Regions from separate parts of the Bacillus sp. FDAARGOS_235 genome, predicted to be linked through region 1. Evidence: riboswitches for the same ligand, from Rfam matches in the RefSeq annotation. Region 1 holds a riboswitch; each other region holds the start of a gene.

Region 1 (8,209 bases):
TAAGTGACCAACCAGAACTTGTAAACGAATCTCCATACGAGGGTGCATGGATGGTTAAAGTTGAACTTTCTGATGCAAGCCAAGTTGAGAAGTTATTAACTGCAGAAAAATATGCAGAAATGACAAACCAAGACTAATTTTAGTCAACTGAAGGACAGCCTTTGTGCTGTCCTTTTTATTTTGTGCTACATAATGAGTTGAAAAGCACATATATATGAATCAATTATCATGTGAGAGTACATTAATGGGAAATCTATTTAGTGAAGTTTCATGCTTTTTACAATCTAAACAAGCCGCTTCCGCTTTTCTTTTGCAAAAATAAACAGGAAACAACATGAAAATAACGAATATACTATATACTAGGTTAAAGGTTGTATAGTATATGGTGATCGGGTGATGACATATGATTTATGTAGAAAAAGTCATTATTGTAGAAGGTAAATCAGACAGAAGAAAGATTGAATCTATTATTCGTGAACCGGTGGAAATTGTTTGTACAAATGGTACAATTGGTTTGTCGAAAATGGATGAGCTCATTGATCAGTTTTTTGATAAGGACGTATATGTGCTAGTGGATGCTGATGATGCAGGAGAAAAGTTAAGGAAACAGTTTCGAAAAGAATTTCCGCAAGCAGAGCATATTTATATTGATCGCTCGTACCGAGAAGTGGCGACTGCACCTTCTTCACATTTAGCAAATGTATTATGGGGAGCTGACATTGACGTTTATACAGAATATTTACGGTAAGGAATGATAGAAGTGATTGACTGGACAGGAGCCGAAGCTACAGCCCTAATAGAGAATGAAGAAAAAACAGTGCTATATGTATATACACCGATGTGTGGAACATGCCAATTAGCAAAGAAGATGTTAACGGTTGTCGAGATGACGATTGAAGAGTTGAAAATTGGAATGTTAGATTTAAATTATGCTCCGCATTTAGCGAAAGAGTATGGAATCGAAAGTGTGCCTTGTTTACTTGTTTTTGAAAATGGGACACTCATGAAGAAGATATATGCATTTCATTCGGTTGAATATTTATATACGGAATTAAAGTAGGCGGCAAAGTTTTTGCCGCCTCGACATATTTCTTGGGAAATATGTCGACATGCGGGATGGATACAGTATTTGTCGAGCGAAAGTAACAGGATTGCTCTTTAGTGAGAGGGAAATGGTATGTAATAGAAAGTGATATGAAGGATGTGATTTAGGGTGAAATTATATTCTTTGCTTCAATCATTTGTAAATTACGCTAACGGTCAATATCATTTAGAACCGCTTTTAAGACAAGGAGAAAAAACTGTTAATTTCCGCTTTGGAGATGAAAGTTGTTCATTACAAATTTCAAGAGATTATATAGAATTGTCACAAGAGGCAAGAGGAACGGAACAAATTGTGTGCTTAGATGAAGAGGATGTAAAACAATTAGTGAACGGAAATGTAAGATTGCAAACGTTAATGAACGATGGACGTGTGCAATATTCGGGAACATATCGAACGATGCTATTAGTTGAATCGATGTTTCATATATGTAAACCGATGTCAGTAGGTGCTTAAAATTCTGAAGTTTCTTGTTTTGTGAAAATTCTTGTTGACATGACGTGTGGATATTGATACAATTCAATTCATAAAATATAGACAATTTCATAAATTACAAATCAGACGAAAATTAAATCTGATTTCTCTTATCAAGAGAGGTGGAGGGACTGTGCCCTGTGAAGCCCGGCAACCGTCAACTTATGTTGAAATGGTGCCAATTCCTGCAAAGCGAATGCTTTGAGAGATGAGAGAGAGGGATAATGTTGTTATATACGCATATAAACCTTTCTGCTTCTCTAAAGCGGAAAGGTTTTTTTGTTGTTTGAATGTGGAGGACATTCAAATAATAAGAGGAGCTATGGCGATAGATTACACGCATGAAAAATAAAAAAATTGCGGAGTCTATCCAAAGTTTTATGAAATCCAGCTCCAGCGGCTAGAACAGTCGTTCGTTTCATCCCTTCCTATGAGGCAAAAAGCGCCTCTACGTCAGGGATTCGGGCGTCCACTTGTTCTAAACGAGCCGCTTGCGCTTTTTACTTAAAAAAGGGGTGAACATCATGATCTTATTAGAAAATGTAAAGAAAATATATAAGGCAAAAAGCGGTGATGTCACTGCTGTAGATAACGCCAATTTAAAAATAGAAAAAGGCGAAATATTTGGTGTTATCGGATATAGTGGTGCTGGGAAAAGTTCTTTAATAAGGCTGTTTAATCAGTTAGAGAAACCAACTTCTGGCCAAATTACAATTGCAAATCGTGTCATTTCAGCAATTACAGGAAGTGAACTTCGTAAGGCAAGGCAAGAAATTGGAATGATTTTTCAGCACTTCAACTTACTTTGGTCACGAACTGTACGCGAAAATATCGCATTTCCACTTGAGATTGCAGGTGTTGATAAGGAGAAGAGAAGAAAACGTGTTGATGAGTTAATTCATCTCGTTGGATTAGAAGGAAGAGGAGACGCGTATCCATCCCAGTTAAGTGGTGGACAAAAGCAACGTGTTGGGATTGCTAGAGCGTTAGCTAACAACCCACAAGTGCTTTTATGTGATGAAGCAACGTCAGCACTGGATCCGGAAACGACAGATCAAATTTTAGATTTACTACTTGATATTAATAAGCGTCTCGGTTTAACAATTGTATTGATTACACATGAGATGCACGTAATTCGAAAGATTTGTAATCGTGTTGCGGTAATGGAGAAAGGGAAAATCGTAGAAACAGGTCCAGTACTTGACGTATTCCGTAATCCACAGCAAGACATTACGAAACGCTTTGTACAGCAGTTAACAGATTCTGAAGATACAAACGAAACAATTGAAAGTTTAATTGAAAAATATCCAGATGGCAAAGTAATTCGCTTGCAGTTTGTCGGCGAGGCTGTAGAAAGACCAGTACTTCAAAGATTAATGCAACGCAGTGATATAGAAGTTAGCATTTTGCAAGGAAATATCGCACAAACGAATAACGGTTCTTACGGAAGTTTAGTTGTTCATTTAAATGGTGAGGAAACAGCAATCCAGCAAGCGATAGAGGGAATACATCAAGATCAAGTAGAGCTGGAGGTGATTGCACATGGATAAGTTACTCGCAAATGTTGATTGGAATCAAATGTTAGAAGCGACTGGTGAAACGTTATATATGACGGCAATCGCAGCGCTTGCCACATTTGTTTTAGGACTCATTTTAGGATTGTTACTCTTTATGACATCGAAAGATAATTTATGGGAAAACAAAGCGGTTAATACAGGGATTGGAGCCTTTGTAAACATATTCCGTTCTATACCGTTCATCATTTTAATCATTTTATTAATTCCATTCACAAAGATTATCCTTGGAACAATTCTCGGGGCTAGTGCAGCATTGCCAGCTTTAATTATTGGAGCGGCACCATTTTACGCAAGAATGGTTGAAATTGCACTTCGTGAAATTGATAAAGGTGTAATCGAAGCTTCAAAAGCAATGGGGGCAAAAACAAGCACAATCATTTTAAAAGTGTTAATTCCAGAATCATTACCAGCGTTAGTATCTGGTATTACGGTAACGACAATTGCTTTAGTAGGCTACACAGCAATGGCGGGAGTTGTTGGTGCTGGTGGTCTTGGAACACTTGCTTACTTAGAAGGATTCCAGCGTGGAAATAACGATGTAACAATCGTTGCGACAATTTGTGTGTTACTAGTTGTATTTTTCATTCAGTGGATTGGTGATAGTGTAACGACTCGAATAGATAAAAGATAATGAAAACAGGAGGGTATTTCAAATGAAAAAATTATTACTTACAGCACTTATTTCAACTTCAATTTTTGGGTTAGCTGCTTGTGGCGGGAAAGATAAAGATGAAAAGAAACTAGTTGTTGGGGCTTCTAACGTACCGCACGCTGAAATTTTAGAAAAGGCAAAACCGTTGCTTGAGAAAAAAGGAATTGAATTAGAAGTGAAAAAATTCCAAGATTACGTGTTGCCAAATAAATCGTTAGCGGATAAGGAATTAGATGCAAACTACTTCCAGCACATTCCGTATTTAGAAAAAGAAATTAAAGATAAAAAATATGATTTTGAAATAGCGGGGAAAATTCATTTAGAACCAATTGGTGTATACTCTCAAAAGTATAAGAGCTTAAAAGAACTGCCAGACGGGGCAACAATCATTATGAGTAATTCCGTTACTGACCATGGACGTGGTTTAGCAATTTTACAAAAAGAAGGTATTTTAAAAATTAAAGACGGAGTAGATCCAGTTAGTGCAACTCCGAAAGATATTGCAGATAATCCGAAAAACTTAAAGTTCAAAACGGATATCGAGCCTGGTTTATTACCACAAGTGTATAACAATAAAGAAGGCGACGCTGTTCTAATTAACTCTAACTATGCAATTGATGCGAAATTAAACCCAGAAAAAGATGCGATTGCAATTGAAGGTAGCGATTCTCCGTATGCTAACATCGTAGCAGTTCGTAAAGGGGATAAAGATAAGAAAGAAATTAAAGCTCTTGTAGAAGTGTTGCATTCTAAAGAAATTGAAGACTTTATTACTAAAGAGTATAAAGGGGCAGTTGTTCCTGTAAAAGAATAATTGTTTGAAGAAGGGCTGGTGTATGCCGGCTCTTTTTTTCTAACTACATACCTATAGGGGAGAAGGGGATATCAGATGAAAAAGATTATACTGTCAGTTGTTACAGCGCTATCTGTATTTACATTAGCTGCTTGCGGGGGAAAAGAGGAAAATAAGCTTGTCGTTGGAGCTTCTAACGTGCCGCACGCTGTCATTTTGGAGAAAGCACAGCCAATATTAGAGAAAAAGGGTATTAAATTAGAGATTAAAAAGTTCCAGGACTATGTTTTACCGAATAAAGCGTTAGCGGATAAAGAAATTGATGCGAATTACTTCCAACACATTCCATATTTAGATAAAGAAATTCAAGAAAAAGGATATAAAATTGTAAACGCAGGAAAAATTCATTTAGAACCAATGGGCATTTATTCTAAGAAATATAAAAGCTTAAAAGACCTGCCAGAGGGCGGAACAGTTATTATGAGTAATAACGTGGCTGAGCGCGGCCGTATGTTAGCACTATTACAAAAAGGTGGCGTTATTAAGCTTAAAGATGGAGTAGATGTTGTTAAGGCGACAGTAAAAGATGTTGTAGAAAATCCGAAAAACTTAAAGTTTAAAACAGATGTTGAACCTGGACTGTCACCGAAGCTGTATGAAAATAATGAGGGAGATGCTTTATTTATTAATTCAAACTATGCAATTGATGCGAAATTAAATCCAACAAAGGATGCAATTGCGATTGAAGGATCAGACTCTCCGTATGCAAATATTATTGCAGTTCGTAAAGGTGACGAGAAGAAAAAAGAAATTAAAGAACTGGTAGAAGTATTGCATTCAAAAGAAATTCAGGATTTTATTACTAAAGAATATAAAGGTGCTGTACTTCCGGTAAGTGAATAAACGTAAGGAAAGGACTGGGAATTTATCAGTCCTTTTTTCTTTATATATATAAGAAGAAAGGTGTATCATATAAGGATGCAAAGGAAATACTTATATACATTTGTGAAAAAATTGTTACTTTTTTTCGTCGTTTGCGATATCATTTTATTTGATATAAAATTAGAATGAGAATAAAATGAGAATATGAACGTTTTAGGAATTTTTAAAATGTATATATAGGATTAATGGAGGTATTGAGATGGCTGGTTCTACATTAACGGTTAAAGACTTACACGTATCAATTGACGGCAAAGAAATTTTAAAAGGTGTAAACCTTGAAGTAAAAGGTGGAGAAATCCACGCAATTATGGGACCTAACGGAACAGGTAAATCAACTTTATCTTCTGCAATTATGGGTCACCCAAAGTATGAAGTAACAGAAGGTAGCATCATCATTGACGGTGAAGATGTATTAGAAATGGAAGTAGACGAGCGCGCACAAGCAGGTCTATTCTTAGCAATGCAATATCCAAGTGAAATTAGCGGAGTTACAAACGCTGACTTCTTACGTTCTGCGATTAACGCACGTCGTGAAGAAGGCGATGAAATTTCTCTTATGAAATTTATCCGTACGTTAGATAAAAACATGGAATTCCTAGAAATGGATCCAGAAATGGCACAACGTTACTTAAATGAAGGTTTCTCTGGCGGTGAGAAAAAACGTAATGAGATTCTTCAATTAATGATGATTGAGCCAAAAATTGCAATCTTAGACGAAATCGATTCTGGTCTTGATATCGATGCGTTAAAAGTTGTATCTAAAGGTATTAACCAAATGCGCGGCGAAGAGTTCGGTTGCCTAATGATTACGCATTACCAACGTTTATTAAACTACATCACTCCAAACTTCGTTCACGTTATGATGAACGGTCGTATCGTTAAATCTGGTGGACCTGAGCTTGCACAACGTCTAGAAGCTGAAGGTTACGACTGGATTAAAAAAGAATTAGGTATTGAAGACGAAACAGCAGAGCAAGAAGCGTAAGAGAGGAGCATAAACATGACAATCGGTACATTACCTTTCGATCAAGAAACAATCCGTCAGCGCGCTAGCGAAGTAAACGAAGCTGCTTGGTTGACTGAGTTCCGCTTACAAGCTCTTGCACAAGCAACAGAACTTCCAATGCCAACGCCTGATAAAACGAAAATTGAAAAATGGGACTTTATCGGAAAAGGCGACGCTGCTAAGCAAGAGCCTGTAAGTTCTTTAACAGAGCTTCCAGAAGCAGTGAAAAACTTAATCGATGAAAATAACAGCGTATTAGTACAACGTACTGGTACAACTGCGTTCGTTTCTTTAGCAGACGAAGCAAAAGAAAAAGGTGTTATTTTTACAGACATCGTAACAGCTGCAACAGAGCATGCTGAACTATTACAAAAGTATTTAATGAAAGACGGCGTGAAAGTAGACGAGCATCGTCTAACTGCACTTCATGCTGCATTAATCAACGGCGGTGCATTCGTATATGTTCCGAAAAACGTTGTTCTTGAAACTCCACTTCAAGCTGTATTCTTAGTAGACGGCGAAGAAGCTAACGTATATAACCACGTATTATTCGTAGCTGATGCGAACAGTACTGCAACTTATGTAGAAAACTATGTTGCAAATGAAAATGCTAAAGGTATTGCAAATATCGTAGCAGAAGTAATCGTGGAACAAGGCGCACAAGTGAAATTCGGTGCGGTTGATTTATTAGCAAAAGACGTAACAACTTACGTTAACCGCCGCGGCATTGTAGGACGCGACGGCCGCATTGATTGGGCTCTAGGCCTTATGAATGACGGAAACACAATCTCAGAGAACGTTACGAACTTAATGGGCGACGGTTCATATGCTGATACGAAAACAGTAACAATTGGCCGTGGTAACCAAACACAAAACTTTACAACTAAAGTTGTTCACTTCGGTAAACACTCTGAAGGTTGGATTTTAAAACACGGTGTACAAAAAGATAGTGCAACATCTATCTTTAACGGAATTGGTAAGATTGAACACGGTGCATCTAAATCAAATGCACAACAATCTTCTCGCGTTCTTATGTTAGACGAGAAAGCTCGCGGAGATGCAAACCCAATTCTTTTAATTGACGAAGATGATGTAATGGCAGGTCACGCAGCTTCAGTAGGCCGCGTAGATCCGTACCAATTATACTACTTGATGAGCCGTGGTATTCCAAAACGCGAAGCAGAACGTTTAGTCATCCATGGATTCTTAGCACCTGTAGTAAATGAGCTTCCAATTGAAGGAGTAAAAGCACAGCTTGTTGAGGTAATTGAAAGGAAAGTTCGCTAATGAATATTCATGAAATACGCAAACAGTTTCCAATTCTTGATCAAAAAGTGAACGGCAAACAACTTGTTTATTTCGATAGTGCAGCAACTTCTCAAAAACCAATTCAAGTCATTGAAACGTTAGAACGTTACTATAAAGAATATAATTCTAACGTGCATCGCGGTGTTCATACGCTCGGTACGAAAGCTACTGACGCGTATGAAGGTGCACGTGAGAAAGTTCGCAAGTTTATTAACGCGAAATCAATGGAAGAGATTATTTTCACGCGCGGAACGACAACAGCATTAAATACAGTAGCGGCTAGCTATGGTCTTGAAAATGTAAAAGAAGGCGATGAAATCGTTATTTCTTACATGGAACACCATAGTAACATCAT
Region 2 (8,209 bases), 2.2 Mb from region 1:
AGAAAAGAAAAATATTTATCAAATTTTTAAAAATGTCGTATCACTAATTAATACAAAAGCAATCATGACAAATATTCAAGTTGAACTATTTACAGATTCCGAAGAGATAATCATTGAATGCTCAGAAAATCAATTGAAACAAGTTTTTATTAATATTTTGCAAAATTCAATTGAAGCAATGCTAAATGGTGGGAAAATTTCAATTCATATAAAAGAAATACATAAAAATGGTGTCATTATTAGTGTAATAGATGAAGGAATAGGAATACCTGAAGAAAGAATTAAAAGATTAGGTGAACCTTTTTATAGTACGAAAGAAAAAGGTACCGGTATTGGATTGATGTTAAGTTATAAAATTATTGAAAGTCATCAAGGAACAATAAGTATAATGAGTGAGGTTGGTGTCGGGACAACTGTAACGATTTACTTGCCAAAAATGCAGAGTAAACAATCTCTATCAAATTGTGATGATAGATGTATTTCAATACGTTCTAATATTAAATCTTAAAATACTTAATACCCAATAACAAAGCTAAGCTTTTGTTATTGGGTATTTTTATATTTAATTTAGTAAACTTTACCTTTTCTTTATGTTTGTTTTAATTTCTATTAAGTTTTGAACGTTATATTTATATGCGTACAAAGTAATGTGTGGAAATTGTACATTACTTTTAATATAGAAAGCCTAAAAGTATTAAAAATGTTGTAAGGAGGAGATTATGACGAGGTGAAAAAGAAAGAGAAAAAGAGTGGTAGAGCAATACCGATGCGCTTAAATATTTTATTCTTTTGTGTATTTTTATTATTTTCTGCCATGATTATACAGTTAGGTAAAGTACAAATTGTCGATGGAGAGACATATAAAAATGAAGTAGAGAAGAGAGAAAAGGCAACTGTGAGTCTTTCTGTCCCGCGTGGGAAAATATTTGATCGAGAAGGGAATCCAGTTGTTGATAATAAGTCTTTACGCACGATTACGTATACAAAGATGAAAGGTGTAAAATCAGAAGATATACTAAAAACTGCAAGACAACTTGAGGAAATAATTGAAATGCCGCAAGAAGATATAGACAAGTTAACTGAGACGGATAAGAAAGATTTTTGGATGCAATTAAATCCAAAACTCGCACAAAATTTAATATCAAAAAAAGAAATAGACAAGTTTAGGGAAAAAGATATTACGGGTAAAGACCTAGATAAGAAAATAGAAGATTTAAGAAGAAAGCGTGTTACAGATAAAAATCTTCAAGAGTTAACAGCTCAAGATATAAAAGTGTTAGCTATTAAAAGTAAAATGACTGCAGGTTACCAAATGGCTCCTCAAATTATTAAAAAAGATGTGAGTGAAAAGGAATATGCAAAAGTTAGTGAAAATTTAGGAAATCTTTCAGGGGTAGACGCATCGGTTGATTGGGAGAGACACTATGTAAATGATGGCTTATTTCGTTCAGTCCTTGGAAACGTTTCGAATGCTGATGAAGGATTGCCACGTGAACGATTAGATTATTATTTAGTGCGTGATTATAGCCGAAATGACAGGATAGGGAAAAGTTACATTGAGCAGCAATACGAGGATGTGCTTCACGGCTCGAAAAAAGAAGTGAGAAGTGTAGCTGATAAGCAAGGAAATACAATGAGAATGGAAACAGTTTCTGAGGGGAAAAGTGGGAAAAATTTAACGTTAACAATTGATATGGAATTACAGAAAAAAGTTGAAGAGAGCATAGAAAAAATATTAAAGGCATATAAAGGTTCAGAATCAATGTTAGACCGTGCTTTCGTTGTAATGATGAATCCGAAAAACGGCCAAGTATTATCAATGGCTGGGAAAAAGCTTATAGAAAAAGACGGAAAAACGGAAGTAGAAGATTATGCTTTAGGTACGATGACAAGTTCATATGAGCTTGGATCAACTGTTAAAGGTGCAACAGTATTAACAGGATTTGAAACGAAAGCTATAACACCAGGTACATATTTTTATGATGCACCAATGAAGTTTAAAGGAACTAAGGAAAAAAAGTCTTGGAAAGAGTTCGGAAATATTGATGATCTAAGGGCGTTACAAGTTTCTTCAAACGTTTATATGTTTAATACAGCATTGAAAATTGCAGGTGTAGATTATGTGAAAAATAGTTCGTTAAATATTAAACAGGAATATTTTGATAAAATGAGATATTATTTCAGGCAATTTGGATTAGGTGTTCCAACTGGTATTGATTTACCGAACGAAACAGCTGGACAAATTGGTAAAAAAGATAATCAACCTGGTTTCTTACTAGACTACTCGATTGGACAGTATGATACGTATACACCACTTCAGCTTGTACAGTATATTTCGACTATCGCAAACGGCGGTTATCGAATGAAACCACAAATTGTTCAAGAGATTAGAGAACAAACCGCTCAAAAGGATGAAATCGGTAAAGTGATGCATGCAATAGAACCTGTTGTTTTAAATAGAATTGATATGAAAGAAGAATATATCAATCAAGTAAAAGAAGGGTTTAGAAGAGTATTCCAAGAAGGGGATGGAACGGGAGTAAGGGCGTTCCAAAAAGCACCGTATAAACCAGCTGGCAAAACAGGAACTGCACAGACTGTATACGGTGGAGAAAGTGATATTGGGAGAAATGAGAAAGGCGATCGTAGAGAATGCTATAATTTAACATTAGCAGGATATGCGCCATATGATGATCCAGAAGTAGCATTTTCCGTTGTAGTACCATGGGTTATAAATGATAAGTCTGGTATTAACTCTGATATTGGGAAAGAAGTTTTAGATGCTTATTTTGATTTGAAAAATAAGCGATTAACTGGCGAAGCACCAAAAACTTATGACTCTAAAGAGAATTAATATATACGAAACGTCTCTAGCATTTATATGAACTAGAGGCGTTTTTACATACGAATAGGTTAGAAATGAGGTATATATGAAGCAATTAATTCTAAAAGATTGGAGAAAAATATGCAGCTATATTTTAATTATAATAGGCATTCTTTTTATTAATAAGTCATTTTTATTTTGTATGGTAGAAGGAATTTCAATGCAACCTACTTTGAATGAAAATAATCGAATACTAGTTAATAAGGCTAGTATCTATTTTTCTTCTTTTCATCATGGTGATGTTGTAATAATAAAAAAAGAAGACGAGCCTACATACTACGTGAAACGAATTATTGGATTACCAGGGGATAACGTACAAGTAAGAAACGATGTGGTATATATTAACGGCAAAAAACGAGATGAGTTGTATATACAGTTAGATATGTCACAAGTATCAAATCGTTTTTCAAACTTTAGAGAAATGAAAGTTCCCACGCATAAATTATTTGTGTTAGGTGATAATCGAAATCATAGTAAAGATAGTAGGAATACGCTTGGACTAATTGATGAGTCAAATATAATAGGTAAAGTAAAAATGGTATATTATCCATTTGATCAAATAAAATGGTTAAAATAATTCTATTAACTATTCACGTTTTATAAAATAATTCATATATTGATAGCATAGGACAAGCAGAAAAGCTTATCCTAACCTCACAGAACACTCCTTATCACAGTTAGGCATCTACTTATGTAGATGCCTTTTCCGATGAATAATAATTATTTATCAACCTAAAGTAGTAAGCAAATTGGGACTATTAGGGGAAGATTGCTTGTAATAATTACAGTACGATTAATAAGAACATTGAATTGTAAGGAGTGAGAAATACGTGTTGAATATTTTAATAGTTAATTTTCCTGCAGAGGGACATGTAAATCCTACATTAAGTTTAGTAAAGGCTTTTACTGAAAGAGGAGATAAGGTACACTATATTACAACGGAAAACTTTAAGGAAAGGCTTGAAGTTTTGGGAGCTATTGTACATACTCATCCGGATTTATTAAAGGAGATTTCTATTGATAATGAAACTTCCTATGGATTAACAACTTTCTTTCATGTACATGTTCAAACTTCTTTATATATATTAGAAATTACGAAAGAATTATGTAAAAGCATAAATTTTGATTTCGTAGTTTATGATATATTTGGTGCCGGAGAGTTAGTAAAGGAATATTTACAAGTTCCAGGCATAGTTTCCTCTCCTATATTTTTAATTCCACCAGAAGTATTGGAAACCTTACCTTTTCATCCAAATGCAGAAAAACAATTCCAACCCGATGAACTCTCTGAAAAATTACTGTATCAAATGGAACATGAATTTGGAGTAAAGCCCAAAAATCATCTTCAATTTATGCAAAATAAGGGAGACATTAGTCTCGTGTATACAAGTCGTTATTTTCAACCTAATAGCGATTCGTTCGGAGAAAAGAATGTTTTTATTGGGCCGAGTATGATAAAGCGCAAAACAAATATAAAGTTTCCACTTGAATTGCTTTCAAAAAAGAAAGTTATTTATATTTCAATGGGAACACTTCTTGAAGGGCTCGAACCATTCTTTAATACTTGTATTGATGCTTTTTCAAATTTCGAAGGGATTGTAGTAATGGCGATCGGTGATAGAAATGATATTTCAAAAATTAAGCAAGCTCCAGACAATTTTATTATATCCCCTTACGTACCTCAATCAGAAATATTAAGTGAAGCAAATGTTTTTATTACACATGGTGGAATGAATAGTGTACACGATGCAATTCATTACAATGTCCCATTTGTGATAATACCGCATGATAAAGATCAACCAATGATAGCGCAAAGATTAACTGAACTTGAGGCAGCACATAGATTATTGAAAGAGCATGTTAATGTGCAAACTTTAAAAGAGGCGGTAACAGACGTTCTTTCAAATGAAAAGTATAAACATGGCATTCGAAAACTGAATGAAAGTTTTTTAGGGTGTGGTGGTTCCAAAAGAGCCATTGCAGTTATTGATGCTCTTTTAAATAAATAGTTCGGACAATATACAAGCATAGAGGCTCTACCTTTATGCTTGTATATTATTATCCAGCAAATTGTACAGCAGTATTTGCATGTAAAAAAGCAGTATCAAAAACAGGAACAGTAAGGTCATTTTGGGAAATAAGTAATGGTATTTCAGTACAGCCTAGTAATATACCTTCCGCACCGTTTTGAATTAATGAATTGGTAATTTGTATTAGTTTCTCTCTTGAAGTTTCTGAAATAATGCCTCTACTTAATTCGTTTAATATGACGTGATGGATAAAAGTTCTTTCTTCGTCATTTGGGATAAGTGTCTCAATGTTATATTTTGCTAGTCGTGATGTATAAAAATCTTGTTCCATCGTTTGTTTCGTTCCTAATAGTCCGATACGTTTTATATTCTGTTCTACCATTTCTTTAGCACTTACATCACCGATATGAAGAAGTGGAATTGATATTGCTTGTTCTACTTCCTCAGCAAATAAATGGACTGTATTTGAACACATTAATAAACATTCCGCCCCGGACTTTTCAACCTTTTTAGCAACTGTGACTAATTCGTTTTTTACTTCTTCATATTGATGGTTTTGTAATAAAGTAGTTACTTCTCCAAAATCCATACTATATAAAACGAGCTTCGCATTTTGATCGTATTGAGAGAGTGTTAGCGTATTAATATGTTTATAGTATAGTGATGTAGATTCCCAGCTTAACCCACCAATTAAACCAATTACTTTCATCATACATTCCCCCTTGTAACAATTTCGAATCCATTATTTCATAATTCCGATAAGAATACAATGATTTAAATACACTATTTAATAAAAAATAAAAATAATTAGAAAAGTGTTGAAATTTATCTTTCTTAGTGCCATAATACGAATTACAAATTAATACTTATCCAGAGAGGTGGAGGGAACGGCCCTAAGAAACCTCAGCAACCCCTATGTGCATTCATAGGAAGGTGCTAATTCCGCAGAGGACACGATGTGTTTTTTGAAAGATAAGAGGATTCTTGCACGTGAAAGAAAATGACCTCTTATGTAAGAGGTCATTTTTTGTTGTATAGAAAGGGAGTGTCGATGCATAATTCATTATTAAAATAAATATAGAGTAATGAAAGCTGACTAATTTGAGAGGAGAATTGAAATGAACAAATTATCAACAAAGTTAGTAGTAGCAATCGGAATCGGAGCAGCTTTATATGGGATATTAGGACTTTGGGGATTTACTATTGCACCAAATACATTTATTAAACCTGGATTAGCTATATTAACCATTTTTGGAGCGTTATTTGGTCCAGTAGCAGGACTGTTAATAGGACTTATCGGTCATACCGTAACAGATACGATCTCTGGTGGGGGGATTTGGTGGGGCTGGGTTCTGAGCTCAGGAATTATTGGTTTTGCGATGGGGCTCATTCAAAAAAGAGGTGGGTTTAATGTGAAAAATGGGTCGTTTAGTAAGGGAGATATTTCTTATTTAGCAATTACTGGTTTAGTAGGTATTGTCATTGCTATTATATTTGCTGGGGTATTCGATATTATCGTGATGGGAGAACCGTTTGACAAAATTGTTATACAAGTATTAGGGGCAACCATTGCTGATGTTATTATTTTCTTAGTTCTTGGATTACCGATTACAATTGGCCTAGCAAAATCGAATAAAAAACATACACATTTAAAAATTGAAAAGTAGGGATGTTAACATGCAACCAATTATTTCGTTTGAAGAATTCAGCTTTCAATATAAGCATGCTGCGCAGCCTACTTTGAAAGATATTACATTTCATATCAACCCTGGAGAAAAAGTACTAATTGCTGGACGAAGCGGTTCTGGGAAGTCGACATTAGCTCATTGTATTAATGGGCTAATCCCATTTTCGTATGAAGGGATTAGTGCTGGTAACGTATTAATTGCTGGTAAAGACCCGAGGAAAGGCAGTATTTTTGAACAGAGTAAGCATGTAGGAACAATATTACAAGATCAAGATGCTCAGTTTATTGGCCTTACAGTAGAAGAAGATGTCGCTTTTTATTTAGAAAATGAATGTGTAAATCAAGATGATATGAAAAAGAGTGTTGCAGACTCATTAACAAAGGTAAAGATGCATACTTTTCGTAAACAAAGTCCGCATGAATTATCAGGAGGACAAAAACAAACGGTTTCTCTTGCAGGTCTCTTAACAACAAATGCGGATATATTATTGTTCGATGAACCTTTAGCAAACTTAGATCCGCTAAGCGCCATACATACGATAGAACTTATGAAAGATATACATGCACAAACTAATAAAACAATTGTAATTATTGAACATCGAATAGAAGAAATATTAAAATTGGATTTAGATAAAATGATTTTAATTGATGAAGGTAAAGTCATTACGGTAGGGACTTCGGAAGAAATATTAGCATCAAATATATTGCCTCGTATTGGCTTAAGGGAGCCGATTTATATTGAAGCATTAAAGAGATTACATTTTGATAGTAATAATGCCGTAATATATCCACTGGAAAAAATTCAAAAGGAAAAAATTAGTGGCGTTTTAAAAGAATGGATGGAGAAGCAAGTTTTTTTTAAAGATGCTACTAAAAATAAAGAATTATTAAGAGTAGAGAATTTATCATTTTCCTATCCTAATAGACAAAGAGTATTGAAAAATATAAATTTTTCGATAAGCAAAGGAGAACTTATCGCTCTTTTAGGACACAATGGAGCTGGAAAATCAACATTAGCTCACAGTCTTATTGGTATAAATAAAACAAGTAATGCAGGGATTTTATTAGATGGAGAAAATATTAGTTCTTGGTCTATTCGTAAGCGTGGGGAGATGATCTCTTATGTGATGCAAAATCCAAATCATATGATTACACAACCTACTGTTTTAGAAGAGGTTTCATTCACATTAAAATTAAAAAAGTTTTCTAAGAAAGAAGTTAACTATAGAGCTGAAGAATCATTAAAAATCTGTGGTTTATATCCATTTCGTAATTGGCCAATTCAGGCATTAAGCTATGGGCAGAAAAAGAGATTAACTATCGCATCTGTATTAACAACAAATCCTAAACTTATCATATTAGATGAACCGACGGCTGGACAAGATTATTATCATTATAAACAGTTTATGTCATTTATTAGAAACCTGGCTAAAAAGGGAATATCCTTTATTTTCATAACACACGATATGAATCTAGCATTAGAATATGCAGACCGAGCGGTAGTTCTACATGAGGGAGAAATCATTGCGGATAATACTGCAACTACTGTATTAGGACATAAAGAAACGTTACAAAGAGCCAATCTAAGAGAGAGTTCTTTATTCGAGC
Region 3 (8,209 bases), 820 kb from region 1:
AATCGAGGACGAAAAAATGTTAGCTGAAGGGAAAAAAATGGCGCAAGAAATCTTGAAAGTTATGCACCAAAAAAAGCCCGACATAAAAAACGTTCCGATTACATTTGCGATTTATCGTCAATCTCCAAAGTCTGCACTTGTGCCAGGAAACTTTGTTTCTTATGCTAATGTGGAAAAAGGTAGTGAAACGGTTGAAGATTGGAAACAAATTAACGAGAAATACTATTTGTTCCCGTCTGAACAAGCAAAAACAGACAATAAGCGTGAAGATCTTGCAAGGGTATCTAACTTCAAAGCAAAACTAAGCGATTATTTCCAAGGCGATTATTCCGCTGTTATCGGTACTGGTATGTATAGAGACGAGGAATTAAAAGAAATGAAGCTGGATATTCCTGTCCAGTTTAATGGAAAAGCGGAAATAATTGGTTTTACACAATATGTAGCAGGGCTTGTTATGGAATACTTCCCAAATTATATGAGAGTACAAGTAACGATTAAATCTGTAGAACGTCCAGAAGCGATTATTATACGTGAAGCGAAGCAAGATGAGCCACTCGTAAAAATTTTAGATTAAAGATAAAAGCTGTTCCACAAAGGAACAGCTTTTTTTCTTGAGGAATTTTGTTATAATTTTAAATGTTATAAATAAGGGGATAAGGGGTAAAGGTCATGGACGAACTAAGTCTTCAAGTCATTATTTTATTAATTGCATTCGGATTTTTAGCAGCTTTTATTGATTCAGTTGTTGGAGGTGGAGGATTAATTTCGCTTCCTGCACTAATGTTTGTCGGTTTGTCACCAGCTTCGGCAATTGCAACGAATAAATTAGCTGCAACGATGGGGACGTTTACGAGTGCAATTTATTTTATTCGATCAGGAAAAGTCGATTTTAAAATTGTAGGAAAGTTAATCCCGTTAACTATTATTGGAGCGGTCGCAGGTGCTTTAGTGGTAAAATTTATTCCACCGGATATTTTACGTCCATTAGTACTTGTAATGTTGGTGTTTATTGCCATTTATATTATTGCAAAAAAGGATTGGGGAAGCGTATCTACCTATAAGAAGATGACGAAAAGGAAAACATTAATATTTTTCTTTGTTATTTTAATGATAGGGTTTTATGATGGTTTTTTTGGACCAGGGACAGGATCATTTTTAATTTTTGCATTTTTATTAATAGGTTTGGATTTTATTCAAGCAGCGGCATCTGGAAAACTTTTGAACTTTGTTAGTAATATCGTATCTTTAATTACTTTTTTATTTTTAGATATAATTCATTTTGAATACGGTATTATTATGGGATTATCAATGATTTTAGGTGCTTATTTTGGATCGAAGTTTGCAGTTCAAAAAGGCGTTGGATATGTAAGGACTTTATTTTTATTAGTTACTATATTATTGATCGGAAAAAATGTTTTGGAATATACTCATATTTTGTAGATTCATACGCATGTATGAATCTCTTTTTTTTGTTATATTTTAAAAATTTATTAATTTTTAAAATATAAGTCTAGGAATATTTGAATAAATCTAAATTATCGTGTAGAATAATGTTGTAAAATGTAAACGTTTTTCTAAGGGGAGGCTAAAAAGAATGGTAGTAGCATACAAACATGAGCCATTTACAGATTTTTCAGTAGAGGCTAACAAATTAGCGTTTGAAGAAGGTTTAAAGAAAGTAGAATCTTATCTTGGACAAGACTATCCATTAATTATTGGGGGAGAAAAAATCACTACAGAAGATAAAATTGTTTCTGTAAACCCTGCAAATAAAGAGGAACTTGTTGGTCGTGTTTCAAAAGCAAGCCGTGAATTAGCTGAAAAAGCAATGCAAGTAGCGGATGCAACATTCCAAACTTGGAGAAAGTCAAAACCAGAAATGCGTGCAGACATTTTATTCCGTGCTGCAGCAATTGTTCGTCGTAGAAAACATGAGTTCTCTGCTATCCTTGTAAAAGAAGCAGGTAAACCATGGAATGAGGCAGATGCTGATACAGCGGAAGCAATCGATTTTATGGAATATTATGCTCGTCAAATGTTGAAATTGAAAGACGGTATTCCAGTAGAAAGCCGTCCAATTGAATATAATCGTTTCTCTTACATTCCATTAGGAGTAGGTGTTATCATTTCTCCTTGGAACTTCCCATTCGCAATTATGGCAGGTATGACAACAGCTGCTTTAGTTTCTGGTAACACAGTATTACTAAAACCAGCTAGTACAACTCCTGTAGTAGCTGCGAAATTCATGGAAGTATTAGAAGAAGCTGGCTTACCAGCTGGCGTAGTAAACTTCGTGCCAGGTAATGGTTCTGAAGTTGGTGACTACTTAGTAGATCATCCTCGTACACGTTTCGTAAGCTTCACTGGATCTCGTGATGTAGGTATCCGCATTTATGAGCGTGCAGCGAAAGTAAATCCAGGTCAAATCTGGTTAAAACGTGTTATCGCTGAAATGGGCGGTAAAGATACAATCGTTGTTGATAAAGAAGCAGATCTTGAATTAGCAGCTAAATCTATCGTTGCATCAGCATTCGGATTCTCAGGACAAAAATGTTCTGCATGTTCTCGTGCTGTAATCCACGAAGATGTATATGATCACGTATTAAATCGTGCTGTTGAATTAACAAAAGAATTAACAGTTGATAACCCAGCTGTATTAGGTACAAATATGGGTCCTGTTAATGACCAAGCTGCATTCGATAAAGTAATGAGCTATGTTGCAATTGGTAAAGAAGAAGGTAGAATCCTAGCAGGTGGCGAAGGAGACGATTCTAAAGGCTGGTTCATCCAACCAACAATCGTTGCTGATGTTGCAGAAGATGCTCGCTTAATGAAAGAAGAAATCTTCGGACCAGTAGTAGCATTCTGTAAAGCAAAAGACTTCGATCATGCACTTGCAATTGCAAACAATACAGAATACGGTTTAACAGGAGCAGTTGTTTCTAATAACCGCGACCATATTGAAAAAGCACGTGAAGACTTCCACGTAGGTAACTTATACTTTAACCGTGGATGTACTGGTGCAATCGTAGGTTACCAACCATTCGGTGGCTTTAACATGTCTGGTACAGACTCTAAAGCTGGTGGCCCAGATTACTTAGCACTTCACATGCAAGCAAAAACTACTTCTGAAACTTTATAAGAAATAGTAGAGGAGCTTTTCACAGAATGTGAAGAGCTCCTTTTAAATTAGAATCCCATATATTACTATTATTCGAAGAGGACGAGCTAAACCCTATTAATAGCGGGATAAACATGTAAATAGAAATAAAGTGACGGGAAAAGTTGATTTATTAGTCACATTTTTTAGTATTCATTTTAAGAATTTCCTGTATAATACAATTTGAAAGAAAATCTATGGTTTGACAAGAAACACTCTTTTCGGTTTTGCTCACTGAATGGAGTGTTTTTTTGTAACCAAAAATTCCTCTGTACTCATTGCATTTGCATATACTCCATTTAAACTGGCCAAAATTGTATTGTGAATATAAACAGCTGGTATAGTAGCATTCTTAAAAGAAAGATCTTTTGTAGCACAAGCATCGTGTATAACGGTACAATGAAAGCCGAAATCAAAAGCAGCTCTTACGGTAGCATCAATACACATATGAGTCATCATCCCGCATATGACGATGTGTTCAATGTCTAAACGTTGTAATTGTTCTAAAAGATTAGTTTCTCGGAAGCTATTTGGATAATGTTTGAGTATAACAGTTTCTTCTCTAAGCGGACGGACATTCTCGTGAATATGGACACCTTCTGTATTAGGTAGGAAAAAAGTAGCATCATTTTTTATTGCTACATGCTGGATATGAAAAATAGGTCCGCCGTTCATTCTAAAGTGTTTTAGTAGCTCACTGGCATACTCACTTGCTTCTACCGGATTGCGCAATTCCATCTTTCCATTTGGAAAATAATCATTTTGGATATCAACGAGTAATAGAGCTGTTTTCATATATTCACCTTCCTCTGATTTCATATTCAAATAATAGTATTCAATTCATAGAAAAAATAATCCTTTTAAAAAATATGAGGGAGAAGAATTTTACATAACCTTCAAGATTACTATTTTATTATGAATTTTTATTTGAAAATTTTAATAAAGAAATAATTAATATTTTTCTAAAAAATGTATTGACTCTCACTATTCTGAGTTCTATAATGAGAATTAATTAAACGACAATTAAATCGATACATTCTTATCCAGAGAGGTGGAGGGACTGGCCCTACGATACCTCAGCAACGGGTTTTTTAATACCGTGCTAACTCCAGCAAGTCTTTATAGGCTTGGAAGATGAGAAGATGTGAACGAGTACATATAAGTGCTCTCCTTCTTATCTTTTATTACTGATAAGAAGGAGAGCACTTTTTATTTTACCTCGAAAGCTCTACTTCTAGTTTTTACAGCATATAGGAGGGAAGAAAATGATTTCTTTTAATAACGTAAGTAAAGTATATGAATCAGGTGGGCAATCTGTTCATGCTGTGGAGGATGTAACATTATCAGTTGAGAAGGGCGAAATTTTTGGCATTATCGGATTTAGTGGTGCTGGAAAGAGTACGTTATTACGCCTAGTAAACATGTTAGAGAGACCGACTGCAGGAACGATCTCAATAGATGATAAAGATATTACATCCTTATCAACGAAAGAATTACGGAAACTTAGACAAAGAATTGGGATGATTTTTCAAAGTTTTAATTTATTTAATTCAAGAACAGTGTTTGGGAATATTGCTTATCCATTAAAGTTAGCGAAAGTACCAAAGAATGAAATAAAAGAAAGAGTCAATGAACTGCTGAAGTTTGTAGGGCTAGAAGATAAAGCAAACTATTATCCGGAGCAGTTATCAGGCGGACAAAAGCAACGTGTTGGGATTGCTAGGGCACTTGCAACATCACCAGATATACTTATATGTGATGAGGCAACATCAGCCTTAGATCCAGAAACAACGACAGAGATTTTAAACTTATTAAAGAAAGTCAATCGTGAATATAATTTAACAATTCTTCTTATTACACACGAAATGCATGTTGTGAAAGAAATTTGTCACCGTGTAGCTGTAATGGAGAAGGGAAAAGTTATTGAAGAAGGAAAACTGTTTGATGTTTTCACACAACCAAAAACAAAGACAACTCAAAACTTTGTACGTTCTGTTATTAATGACCACTTGCCAGAAAGTGTTCTAGCGAAAATTCAAAATGGTGGTCAGATTTATCGCTTAACTTTTACTGGTGAGGAGACAGGACAGCCGGTACTATCATATATCGCAAAAAACTATAACGTCGATGTAAATGTACTGTACGGAAATATTATTGAACTTCAAAATGTGCTATTTGGAAATCTTCTTGTAGAATTGCAAGGTGAACAGAAGGAAATTCAAAAAGCATTACAACATTTAAGACTGCAAGTGAAGCTGAAGGAGGTAGAAGCTCATGCGAGTTGATTGGAGTATATTTTGGCCTCGCATATTAGATGCGACGGGGGACACCCTCTTAATGGTAATTGTAACCCTTATATTCGCTATAATTCTTGGTATACCTCTAGGTTTACTTTTATATGTAACGAGAAAAGGTAATTTTTTAGAAAATAAATGGGTTTTTTCTATTCTTAACGTCATCATTAATACAATTCGTCCAGTTCCATTCATTATCTTTTTAGTAGCTTTAAGCCCACTAACAAGAAGCGTGATCGGAACGACGATTGGAACAGCGGCAGCAATCTTCCCAATGACGTTAGTGGCATCTATTGGTATTGCTAGAATGGTTGAAACAAATCTTGTCTCAGTTCCGAAAGGAGTAATTGAAGCTGCACAAGCGATGGGCGCTTCACCACTTAGAATTGTTTTTGAAATTCTCGTGCCAGAAGCGTTAGCACCATTGATCTTAGGTGTTACGTTTATGACAGTTGGTTTAATTGAATTTTCTGCAGTTGCTGGGCTTGTCGGTGGTGGTGGTCTTGGTGACTTAGCGATGACATATGGTTATCAACGTTTTGATACATCAGTTATGTTCGTAACGGTCGTTTTACTTATTATTCTCGTACAGATAGCTCAAAATTTAGGAAACTACTTTGCGAAAGTGTTTTTACGCAGATCATAAAAAGGAAGAGGGGAAAAGAAAATGAAGAAAATTTTAGCATTTGCATTATCAGCGATTGTAGGAATTTCAGCACTAAGCGGCTGCTCGGGTGGAGACACAGGTGCAGGAGCAAAAGAGAAAGTAGTTCGCGTCGGTGTAACTGGAACGGATGGAGACGTTTGGGAAATTTTGAAGAAAAAAGCTGAAAAAGAAGGGATTAAAATTAAACTGGTTGAGTTCTCTGATTATACAACGCCAAATAAAGCGTTAGCTGATGGAGATATTGAATTAAACTCATTCCAGCATATTGCTTTCTTAGAGCAATTTAAAAAGGAGCATAAGTTAGATATTACAGCTGTCGGTACAACACAAATTGCACCAATGGGCTTATTCTCTGAAAAATATAAGAAAGCAAATGAAATCCCAGATGGTTCAGAAATTGCTATTCCAAATGATCCAACGAACCAAGCACGTGCATTAAAACTTCTTGATGCAGCGGGGTTATTGAAACTTAAAAAAGATTTTGGTCTATTTGGGGATCCAAGTGGTATCGCTGAAAATCCGAAGAAGTTAAAAATTACACCGGTTATTGCACAGCAAACACCTCGTGTATTAAAAGATGTAGCTGCTTCAGTTATTAATAACGGTGTGGCTGGTCAAGCTGGATTAGATCCAGCGAAGGATCCTATTTTCTTAGAAGATCCAAAGAATGAAAATGCGAAGCCTTATATTAATATTTTCGCAGCTCGTACGAAAGATAAAGACGATCCAACACTGAAAAAAGTAATTGAATTATATCATTCAAAAGAAGTAACAGATGCAGTTAAGAAAGAAACAAAGGATGGTTCAATTTCAGTAGATCTTTCATTTGAGGAGCTTGAAAAAATCGTAAAATAATCATTGGGTTTAATGAACTAATAGAAGGAACCCCTCCGCTGTTAGTTCGTTCAACATATAATCTACTTAACAAACAAAACCCTAATTTTGTACCTTCCAATTTTGTATAACGTAGAATCCAATGTTTGTTAAGTAGAGTGATGGACCGGGAGTTTTCCTGGTCTTTTTTTATTACTGAAAGCAGCTAGCGAATAGTAAGGTAATCCAAATTATAAGGGGATAAGAAAGTAAGCTGAAAATGAGTGTAATTACGAATTGCTTTTTATGAATTAATTGTTTTTTGGATGAAAAAAAGAAAATAGAAAAGATAACAATGAAAACTGAGGATATTACGCCAGGATTATAGGAGCGATAAATCAAAAACAAAATAATATGTTGCACTGCGTTAAAGAAAATGGCCCCTTGTATAAAAATAATCCAGTATATAGAAGACAAGAAGTTTAGTTGATATAGAAAGACGATAAGTACGACGAAGATTGTTAATATGGAAATGGCAATGAAAAATTGTTGGCTAGTTATAAGATGAATTGAAAATTGATTAGCAAGATATTGTCGCATTTGGAAAGCTTCTTCAAGGTTATGAATGAAAAATAATAAAGGAATGATCCAAAGCGTAATAGTGGAATGTTTTTTTATCAACTTATATCACTCCAATAAAGTATAGAAAGCCTAAAAAGGCCCTCTATACAGAGATGATTATTCAATTATGATACTTTTTAAATTATCTTCATGATGCTCTCGTTCTTTCGGATAAGCAGCTAGCTCCTCTTGCAAAATACTTAGCATTTGCTTAGCTGATTGCTGGATTGGAGTAGGTAGCTCTTCTAATATACGCATACCGACTCTTACTTTTGTCCGAATTACTTTTCGTAGTAATTCCTCATGCATGCACCACACCTCCAAATCGAATGTTTAGTACATCCTCTTCAAACTTGGCTCCTTGAATAGAAAGGTGTGTTAATGTTTTTGGTAATGTGATGTTACGTTTAACAGAGCCGGCTCGAATAATAAGCTCATCACCTTTTTGATTTAATGAAAGTTCACTTTTGTTTGAGAAGGGGATGGACAGAACGAAAATATATTCATCGCCATCTTTTTTCACATATTGTGTGCGACCATTGAATTTCACTTCAGTAGGAGAGGGATCGGATTTAAATAAAGCATTGCCTACACGCTCTAACATAGGTAAACCAACAACTTCTTGTTCAAACATGGGAGCTTCGTAAATAGGAA
Region 4 (8,209 bases), 1.3 Mb from region 1:
TTTCAGCAAGTGTTGTTTTGCCACTGCCAATTAATCCGTATATCACAACAGTTTCACCTTTCCGTACGGTGAGAGAAAGGGGAGAATGGTTTTTGTGTAATGGAAGTTCTTGTACTTTAAAGAATTCTTCGTTCCCTCGTTTTGGTGCTGCATTAATAGGAAGTGTAAGTTGTTTTCCAGTCATCGATTCTACAATTTGTTGATCTGTAACCTTTGTAATCGCATCAGAAAGTGCGACTTTACCATTATGTAATACAGTTACATCATCCGCGAAATTTCGAATCTCTGATAAACGATGAGAAATTAAGATGATGCCAATTCCTTTTGATGTTAAATCTTTTAATAGTTGCCCGAAGGTTTCAATTTCTTTCGGTCCAAGAGAAGAAGTAGGCTCATCTAATAAAAGATAATTTGTATTGTTGGATAAAGCTCTTGCGATAAGAAGTAATTGTTTTTCATGTAATGAGCAGTTTGAAACATCTTCAAAAATATTTAAATCAGCCTGTACAGTTTGCAAATGTTGTTTAGCGAGTGCGACTAATTTTGACTTTGAAAATAGTACTTTATTTTGCATTGCTAAATGATCGATAAGTACATTTTCTAATACAGATAATCCCGGAATAAGTCCGTGGTCTACTTCTTGTGTTACGAAAGAAATACCGTGCTTTTTTGCATCGCGTGGCGAAGGAAAGGAAACAGACTGATTATCAATTTTTATATCGCCAGCAACTGGTTGAATTTCACCAGTTGCTATTTTCAGTAGAGTACTTTTCCCAGCACCGTTCATTCCTAGTAGGGCATGAACTTTTCCTTTTTGAATATGGATAGAAACATCTTCTAGAACAGGTGTAGCGGCATGATAAGAATGTGTAATGTTTTGAAGAGAGAATGTCATCATTTTTTCTCCTTCTCTAATTTTTTCATCCAAGGAGAATACGCATCTTTCGAGTCTCCCCAACCGTTTATATGTTTTGATAATTGATCCATTGTTATATTTTCTTTTGGTAAACTATTTTTCTTTACTAAATAAGGTTCTAGTGAATAAATATCTGGCGTTTGTTCACCGGCAATTTTTTTGTATAAGAATCGTACTTGAACTTTCCCTACTTCAGCTGGATCCGTTGCAGCCGTAGCAGACCAAGGTGAGTTTTCTTTTTGCATAAGTTGTAAATCTTCATTACTTAAGTCAATGCTGTATACTTTTATATCTGTACGACCAGCTTGTTCAAGTGCTTTAACAGCTCCTTTAGCAAACTCATCCCACGAAGCGAAAATGGCTTGTAAATCTCCTTCTTTCGGATATTTTTTTAGTAAAGCTTCTACTTGTGTTTGTGTATCAAGTGGTGTGTTATTACTAGCAGTACCGAATCGCGCAACTTCTTTTATATTTGGATACCGTTTATAAAAAGCATCAATGATAACGTTACGACGTTCCATTGGAGCAAATCCGCCAACCCATACGACTGCGATATTTCCTTGTCCATTCAAATCTTCTGCTAACGTTTTTAATGATTTCCATGCAAGACTATAGTCATCTTGATCAATAATCGTTACACCTGGTAAGCGTAGATCGTTATCAAACGCGACTACGGGAATGTTCGCCTGTAACGCTTTTTCTACCCCAGGTTTTAATGCTTCAGATCGGCCATGATCAATTAAAATACCATCCACTTTTGAATTAATAGCAGTATCTAAATTTGCAGCCATTTTTGCTAAATCGTTATCAGAATTGTAGACTTGTACACTACCGCCAAATAGCTCGACTTGTTTTTTGACGCCCTCAATATATTGAGAGGAAAAAGTTCCGATAGACATTTGCATAATTAATGCGATTTTTAATGGCTTTTTTATTTGCTTTGGAATTTCTGTTTGTAAATGATTTTCAACTGTTGTAGTTACTTTTTTCACCGTTTGTTGCTTTTGTGAAGAGATAGCATCTTGTTCATTTGTACAAGCCGTCAATGTAAGTAATAGAAAAATAAGTACGATGGAACACAATTTTTTCATAAAAAAATCCCTCCTAAACTAAGAAGAGAGGGGAGGGAGTGAAAATAAAAAACGCCTTTTCATATAGAAAAGACGTCTTATCATATTACTCTTATCTTTCAACACAACGTGTTGTAAGAATTAGCACCGTGCCCATAAATGGGTCGGTTGCCGGGCTTCGTAGGGCTCATCCCTCCACCTGCTCTTGATAAGACATCGAATATTTAACTATTTTGAATTATTCCATGATTCTGTACAGTTGTCAAATGTTTTTTGAAAATAAAAAATCCCTCAGAAAGAGGGATTTTAATGTGGTAAGAATATCAATTGATAAGCGAACAAGATTCCGAATACATACACAAGTGGGTGAACAGAACGGAATTTACCTTTTGCCACTTTCATAAGTGGGTATGAAATAAATCCAAGTGCGATACCTGTTGCGATACTTGATGTAAGTGGCATGCTTAAGATTACTAAGAATGCTGGGAATGCTTCATCAAATGAATCCCAATCGATGTGGCGAACTGAACCCATCATAAGACTACCAACGATAATTAGTGATGGTGCAGTAATAGCTGATACACCAGATACAGCGCTCACTAATGGTCCAAAGAAAGCTGCTAATGCGAATAGAACAGCTACTGTAACTGTTGTTAAACCAGTACGGCCACCAGCTGCAACACCAGCAGAAGATTCAATGTAAGCTGTTGATGGTGTTGTTCCGAACATAGAACCGATTGTTGCTGAGAATGAGTCAGATAGAAGAGCTCGTCCTGCTTTTGGAAGCTTTCCGTCTTTCATAAATCCACCTTGTTGCGCAACGCCAAGTAGTGTACCTGTTGTATCGAATAGTGTAACAAGGAAGAATGAGAATACAACGCCGTATAATCCGTAGTTAATTACATCAGATACAGCAGTAATTGGATTTGATACGATAATACCTTCTGGTAATCCAGGCATTGATGTAACACCGTTTGAGAACGTTAATTGTCCTGTGAAGAAAGCGATAAGACCAGTTAATAGCATGCCGATAAATAGCGCACCATTTACATTTAAAGACATAAGGACAATTGTAATTCCAAGTCCAGCTAATGCTAGTAGAACTGGAGCAGAGTGAAGATCACCAAGTCCAACTAAGTTTGCATCGTTTTTTGTAACGATACCTGTTAAACGTAAACCGATAAAGGCGATAAATAGTCCGATACCAGCAGTAATTGCGTGTTTTAAGTTTTCAGGAATGGCTTCCATTAATTTTGTACGGAAAGATGTGAATGATAACAAAATTAAAATCATACCTGCTACGAATACAGCAGAGAATGCAATTGCGAAAGTCATGCCTTCATGAGCTTTTACAACAGAGTAAGAGAAGTAAGCATTTAATCCCATACCTGGTGCAATTGCGATTGGTAAGTTTGTAAAGATCGCCATAAATAATGTTCCGACAACAGCAGCGATAATTGTTGCTGTAAATGCTTGTTCAAATGGAACACCTGCATCCCCAAGGATGACAGGGTTTACGACAATGATATATGCCATTGTTAAGAAGGTAATAATACCTGCCATAATTTCAGTTTTAATAGAAGTTTTATGTTTTGAAAGGTTAAACATATAAACATCCTTTCTGTTTACGAATAATTTTCACAACAGTTATATATAATATTCGTTTTTTAACTATTTTGCAATAGTTTTGTATAAAAAGTTTACAACAATTCATATTTTGTGTCTTAAATTCGAATATTAATCGTAAAACTATGTGTGAATTGTAATTTTTTATTGTGCACATGATAAGGAAAAGGAGCTGAAGGAAGTTATGCCACAGCAAAAAAGCTTTTTAACAATGCCAGCCCAACATCAAAATAAACAGCCTGGTATTGAATCATTAATGAATCCACTTCCGCAGTTTGAAGATCCCAATTATAAGGGAAGTGAAAAGTTAAAGGGGAAGAATGTGTTAATTACAGGGGGAGATAGCGGGATTGGACGAGCTGTTTCCATCGCTTTTGCAAAAGAGGGTGCAAATATTGCAATTGCTTATTTAGATGAGGAGGAGGATGCGAATGAGACGAAACAACGTGTTGAAAAAGAAGGTGTAAAGTGTGTATTACTACCGGGAGATTTAAGTAATGAACAACATTGTAAAGATATTGTGGAAGAGACTGTTTCGCAGTTAGGTGGTTTAAATATTGTTGTGAATAACGTCGCACAGCAATATCCGCAGCAAGGACTAGAATATATTACAGCAGAACAGCTAGAAAAAACATTCCGTATTAATATTTTTTCTTATTTTCACGTTACGAAAGCAGCACTTTCTCACTTCAAACAAGGGGATGTCATTATAAATACGGCGTCTATCGTTGCATATGAAGGAAATGAAACTTTAATTGATTATTCTGCAACGAAAGGAGCTATCGTTGCTTTTACAAGATCTCTCTCTCAATCGTTAGTGCAAAAAGGAATTCGTGTAAATGGTGTTGCGCCAGGCCCGATTTGGACACCTCTTATTCCATCGAGCTTTGGTGAGAAGAAAGTGTCACAGTTTGGAAGCAATGTTCCGATGCAAAGACCTGGTCAGCCATATGAATTAGCACCAGCATACGTATACTTAGCATCGGACGATTCATCTTATGTTACGGGGCAAATGATACATGTAAACGGAGGCGTTATCGTAAATGGATAGTTTTCATTTATAAGAGCAAAGTAAAGCTAATTGCATTTATTATGATGTTAGTGCTAGGGAGGATTTAGATGAAAAAAGTATTGTTTATCGTAATCCTATTTTTCTGCCTACCAGCTAGCGTTTTTGCTAATACAGATCATTTAATATTAGTTAATCTTACGACGAATCAGCTGTCTTTCTTTGAAGAAGGAAACTATACGAGAACGTTTCCGATAACGACTGGAAGAGATCGTACACCTACGCCAGAAGGTAATTTTTGTATTATAACTAAATATAAAAATAAAGAATACCATCGAAAAAAGATACGTGGTGGTGCACCAAACAACCCTCTCGGTACGAGGTGGCTTGGACTAGATAAAAAGGAATATGCGATTCACGGGACAAATCGGGAATGGACGATTGGAAGTAGGGAATCAAATGGTTGTATTCGCATGCATGACAAGGATATACAATGGTTATATGACCGAGTACAATTACAAACAAAAGTAATCATTTCTCGTTTTCATATGAGTCCGGAATATGAGGCAAATACACTTGGTTATCGTGTTGTGAGTTGGAATGGTCGTAAAGTAGAAGAAGAGCAAATAGGAATACTTACGTTAGTAGATCGCGCGGATATATATTGGCAAGAACCGAATGGGCAGTTAACAAAAGTGAAAACGGTATTGCCGAATGAAAGATATACGGTGTACTCAAAACGAAAAAATGGAATATATTATATAGGAAACAATTTGTATATTGTAGATGAAACAGGAGAAAAAATTCGTTACGAGCAAATTCCTACTTCGACTTTAAGTAATATATATAAACGGAAATACAATGTTCCGTAATAGCTACCGTTTTATAGGCGGTAGCTTATTTCTACTTGGAGTTTAACTGCAACTATTGTATTTTGCTGAATATAATACAATACAGATAGGGGGCGGTTACATTATGAAAAGCGAATTTGCATTTAAAGTTTTCTTAGTAACGACCTGTTTATTCATTGTGTATTTGTATGCGTTTCTCGTCTTTTCCTTTTATGTTCCATATGTTGATTTAATATTGTTCTTCGGATTTATTTGGGCTTTTGTAAAAGCAAGGGAAGGAGAAAAGAGTATATATAGGCGCATTACCCTATGTGGGACGGTTGTCCTCGTTATTTTGTACTTTTTTATCATGCATGATTTTTGGAGGGGAATGTAAAAAAGCATACGATTCATCGTATGCTTTTTATGTTTAATATTTTGGTTTAAATGTATGGCAACAAGTTTCTACACTCGTTGCTACAGAGCTTTCTAACGTCTCGTTTGTTAAAACCGCGCTTGTATACGAATCATTTTCAGTTTGACCAGCTTCATCTGCATCAGGCTGAACGATGATAGCACTTGCTTGACAAAAGTTACCTTGTCCCCAAAATGAGCAATTGGAAACAGAGCATTTTACTTCTGGCATAAAACCCCCTCCTTATACATTAGTGTGAGGTTTTACGCCCATTTCATGTGTAGAAGGAGTTTCCTTTTCTCGTTATTTCTTCGTTTGCTCAAGCCATTCTTTTAATTTGTCTTTCGATTGTTCGCCGCTAATACGGCTCACTTCTTTACCATCTTTAAAATGAATGATTGTTGGTGTACCTTGAATTTTATATTCATCCCAAGGAGCATCTAATTTTTCAATATCCATAACTTTCATATCAACATTCAAGTCTTTAGCCATAGGTACTACGACAGGAGATAATTTTTGGCAATGAACGCAAGATGTTTGATAAAAGTATACTGTTTCTTCTTTTTTCTCTTTTAAATTCTTTTGGAGATCTGAAAGAGAGATTTTATTTGTGTAGTAGTCAGCACCATCTGTTTGACTACCAGTAGCATTATCAATTTTTTGGCTAGTTGAAGCATTTTTTTCTTCCATTTGTGTGACAGCGAAAATTGCTACAAACAAGGCAATAATAATACCGCCAAATATAAGCATTTTTTTCATTCTTTCATCTCCTTATTTGTTTTTGATTACGATAAAGCTACAAACAGCGATTGTGATAAAGCCGATAAGTGCTAAAAACGGGATGGTCACAAAGCCGAACCAGTTTATGTATTCTCCCGTACAAGGTACGCGGCCGCAAGCTGCCCCAGCAGCTGAAAATGCTGCGATTTTTTGAATTGCATAGTGATATAAAGAAATACAAGCACCAATACTTGCGATTGGTAAAGAATAACTTGCAATGCGATAGTCTTTCTTTACGACAGCGATACCAAGCCATAAAACAAATGGATACATAAAAATACGCTGATACCAACAAAGGACACAAGGCTCAAATTTCATGATTTCGGAAAAGTATAGACTTCCTAATGTAGCAATAAATGAAGCTCCCCATGCAGTAAGTAAAGCATATTCTTGCTTTTTTTCTCGTCCCATATTTTATACCTCACTTATAATAGTTACATACTAAATTATAGTATGAAGTAGTAGGGAAAAGAAAGAAAAAATATGTTTATCAATAAAAGTTTTATAAGGAGAAACATTTATTGATATCAACATTTTAAAAAGCGCCATTCTCATAAAGAGAATAGCGCTATATTTTACATTTGAATTTGCTCTACTTCTTCTACATGTGACTTTTGAGATGCGTGGTCAATATATTGAAATAGGAGCTGCAATTGTTTATCAACTTCTGGTAGCTCTTTACTGTATTGATAAGCATGTAAAAAATGCTCAATACGCTTAGAAAATAATTGATCGTTCGTCTGAACCATGAGAACGAGTAATTTATCCCAATTACAGCAATACGTGTAATAGAGAGCTTTATCATAGTCGTTATATGTTTGCACTGTGTACCCTCCTTACCGAGAGTTATATATAGTGTGTGATAAGTAAGGAGAAATACACTTGAAAGAATTTGTTAAGAAAAAAAGTGAATGAAAAAAAACGAGGTATTTCCTCGTTTTTTAAGCTTTTGGCATTGGCGTAGGTGTTGGTTTGCCATAGCCTTCTTTGTATTTATTGTCAATATAGTTACGAATTTCAAGCGTTGATTTTCCTTTTTGTTTCATCGTAGCTGATTTAACTGCGATTTCTAGGCAATTGACGCAAGTCGTTGCATGGGAATCCCAAACAACTTCACCATTCTTCTTAATTTCACGAATAAAGCAATTTTTATTGTTTTTATGTCCTACACTTTCACCGCAACCGCAGTAACATGGAATCCAATCTAATAGCTCTGCATTTTGTCCAGCGACAGTGTAAATGTCTTTCATTTGTGGATCAAGCTTGTCTAGGAAGGCAGGAAGTGTGTCGACTCCCTTTGTTTTTTCTTGAATGTCAGCTTGCTGCGTGTGCGATGCATGGTCATGCTCTTCTTTTGATTCAGATGATTTTTTTTCATTTGTACTAGTAGCTCCACATCCAGCAAGAATTAAACTCAGTACTGCAAGTAAAGAAAATACATATTTCTTCATACGCTTGTCCCCTTTACACATGTATTAATCAAATTGTATCAAATATCATGGTGTGTCGGGTGAAGATTCTTTCGACTTATTTTTGAAGCGCCACCGCAATGAATGGAATAGA

The links. Region 1 has a riboswitch for S-adenosylmethionine ahead of A6J74_RS19445 (methionine ABC transporter ATP-binding protein). Riboswitches for the same ligand answer to the same signal wherever they lie in the genome.
Region 2: it holds a riboswitch for S-adenosylmethionine, as region 1 does, so the genes downstream of both, A6J74_RS03510 (ECF-type riboflavin transporter substrate-binding protein) here and A6J74_RS19445 (methionine ABC transporter ATP-binding protein) in region 1, are expected to answer to the same signal.
Region 3: it holds a riboswitch for S-adenosylmethionine, as region 1 does, so the genes downstream of both, A6J74_RS15155 (methionine ABC transporter ATP-binding protein) here and A6J74_RS19445 (methionine ABC transporter ATP-binding protein) in region 1, are expected to answer to the same signal.
Region 4: it holds a riboswitch for S-adenosylmethionine, as region 1 does, so the genes downstream of both, A6J74_RS12985 (sugar ABC transporter substrate-binding protein) here and A6J74_RS19445 (methionine ABC transporter ATP-binding protein) in region 1, are expected to answer to the same signal.

What each region holds. Positions count from the first base shown of each region.
Region 1 covers NZ_CP020437.2:3,408,384-3,416,592, forward strand. The annotation lists gene gcvH (glycine cleavage system protein GcvH) at 1-137, shown strand, start outside; gene A6J74_RS19430 (toprim domain-containing protein) at 404-748, shown strand; gene A6J74_RS19435 (thioredoxin family protein) at 752-1,060, shown strand; gene A6J74_RS19440 (hypothetical protein) at 1,214-1,558, shown strand; SAM riboswitch class I at 1,684-1,791, shown strand; gene A6J74_RS19445 (methionine ABC transporter ATP-binding protein) at 2,101-3,126, shown strand; gene A6J74_RS19450 (methionine ABC transporter permease) at 3,119-3,784, shown strand; gene metQ (methionine ABC transporter substrate-binding lipoprotein MetQ) at 3,807-4,619, shown strand; gene metQ (methionine ABC transporter substrate-binding lipoprotein MetQ) at 4,695-5,501, shown strand; gene sufC (Fe-S cluster assembly ATPase SufC) at 5,740-6,525, shown strand; gene sufD (Fe-S cluster assembly protein SufD) at 6,541-7,833, shown strand; gene sufS (cysteine desulfurase SufS) at 7,833-8,209, shown strand, end outside.
Region 2 covers NZ_CP020437.2:362,207-370,415, reverse strand. The annotation lists gene A6J74_RS03535 (PAS domain-containing sensor histidine kinase) at 1-508, shown strand, start outside; gene A6J74_RS03530 (peptidoglycan D,D-transpeptidase FtsI family protein) at 728-2,854, shown strand; gene lepB (signal peptidase I) at 2,931-3,461, shown strand; gene A6J74_RS03520 (macrolide family glycosyltransferase) at 3,715-4,893, shown strand; gene A6J74_RS03515 (aspartate/glutamate racemase family protein) at 4,943-5,626, opposite strand; SAM riboswitch class I at 5,778-5,893, shown strand; gene A6J74_RS03510 (ECF-type riboflavin transporter substrate-binding protein) at 6,033-6,581, shown strand; gene A6J74_RS03505 (ABC transporter ATP-binding protein) at 6,592-8,209, shown strand, end outside.
Region 3 covers NZ_CP020437.2:2,589,310-2,597,518, reverse strand. The annotation lists gene A6J74_RS15175 (CamS family sex pheromone protein) at 1-574, shown strand, start outside; gene A6J74_RS15170 (TSUP family transporter) at 670-1,440, shown strand; gene pruA (L-glutamate gamma-semialdehyde dehydrogenase) at 1,595-3,142, shown strand; gene A6J74_RS15160 (cysteine hydrolase family protein) at 3,392-3,955, opposite strand; SAM riboswitch class I at 4,197-4,301, shown strand; gene A6J74_RS15155 (methionine ABC transporter ATP-binding protein) at 4,426-5,445, shown strand; gene A6J74_RS15150 (methionine ABC transporter permease) at 5,435-6,100, shown strand; gene A6J74_RS15145 (MetQ/NlpA family ABC transporter substrate-binding protein) at 6,122-6,976, shown strand; gene A6J74_RS15140 (HXXEE domain-containing protein) at 7,148-7,615, opposite strand; gene A6J74_RS15135 (DUF3926 domain-containing protein) at 7,673-7,864, opposite strand; gene A6J74_RS15130 (ArsA family ATPase) at 7,857-8,209, opposite strand, start outside.
Region 4 covers NZ_CP020437.2:2,145,256-2,153,464, reverse strand. The annotation lists gene A6J74_RS12990 (sugar ABC transporter ATP-binding protein) at 1-898, opposite strand, end outside; gene A6J74_RS12985 (sugar ABC transporter substrate-binding protein) at 895-2,007, opposite strand; SAM riboswitch class I at 2,096-2,201, opposite strand; gene A6J74_RS12980 (NCS2 family permease) at 2,293-3,594, opposite strand; gene A6J74_RS12975 (SDR family oxidoreductase) at 3,797-4,663, shown strand; gene A6J74_RS12970 (L,D-transpeptidase) at 4,732-5,493, shown strand; gene A6J74_RS12965 (hypothetical protein) at 5,597-5,848, shown strand; gene A6J74_RS12960 (DUF1540 domain-containing protein) at 5,882-6,097, opposite strand; gene A6J74_RS12955 (thioredoxin family protein) at 6,170-6,625, opposite strand; gene A6J74_RS12950 (disulfide formation protein C) at 6,638-7,057, opposite strand; gene A6J74_RS12945 (YhdB family protein) at 7,222-7,470, opposite strand; gene A6J74_RS12940 (PCYCGC domain-containing protein) at 7,588-8,097, opposite strand; gene A6J74_RS12935 (GerAB/ArcD/ProY family transporter) at 8,143-8,209, opposite strand, start outside.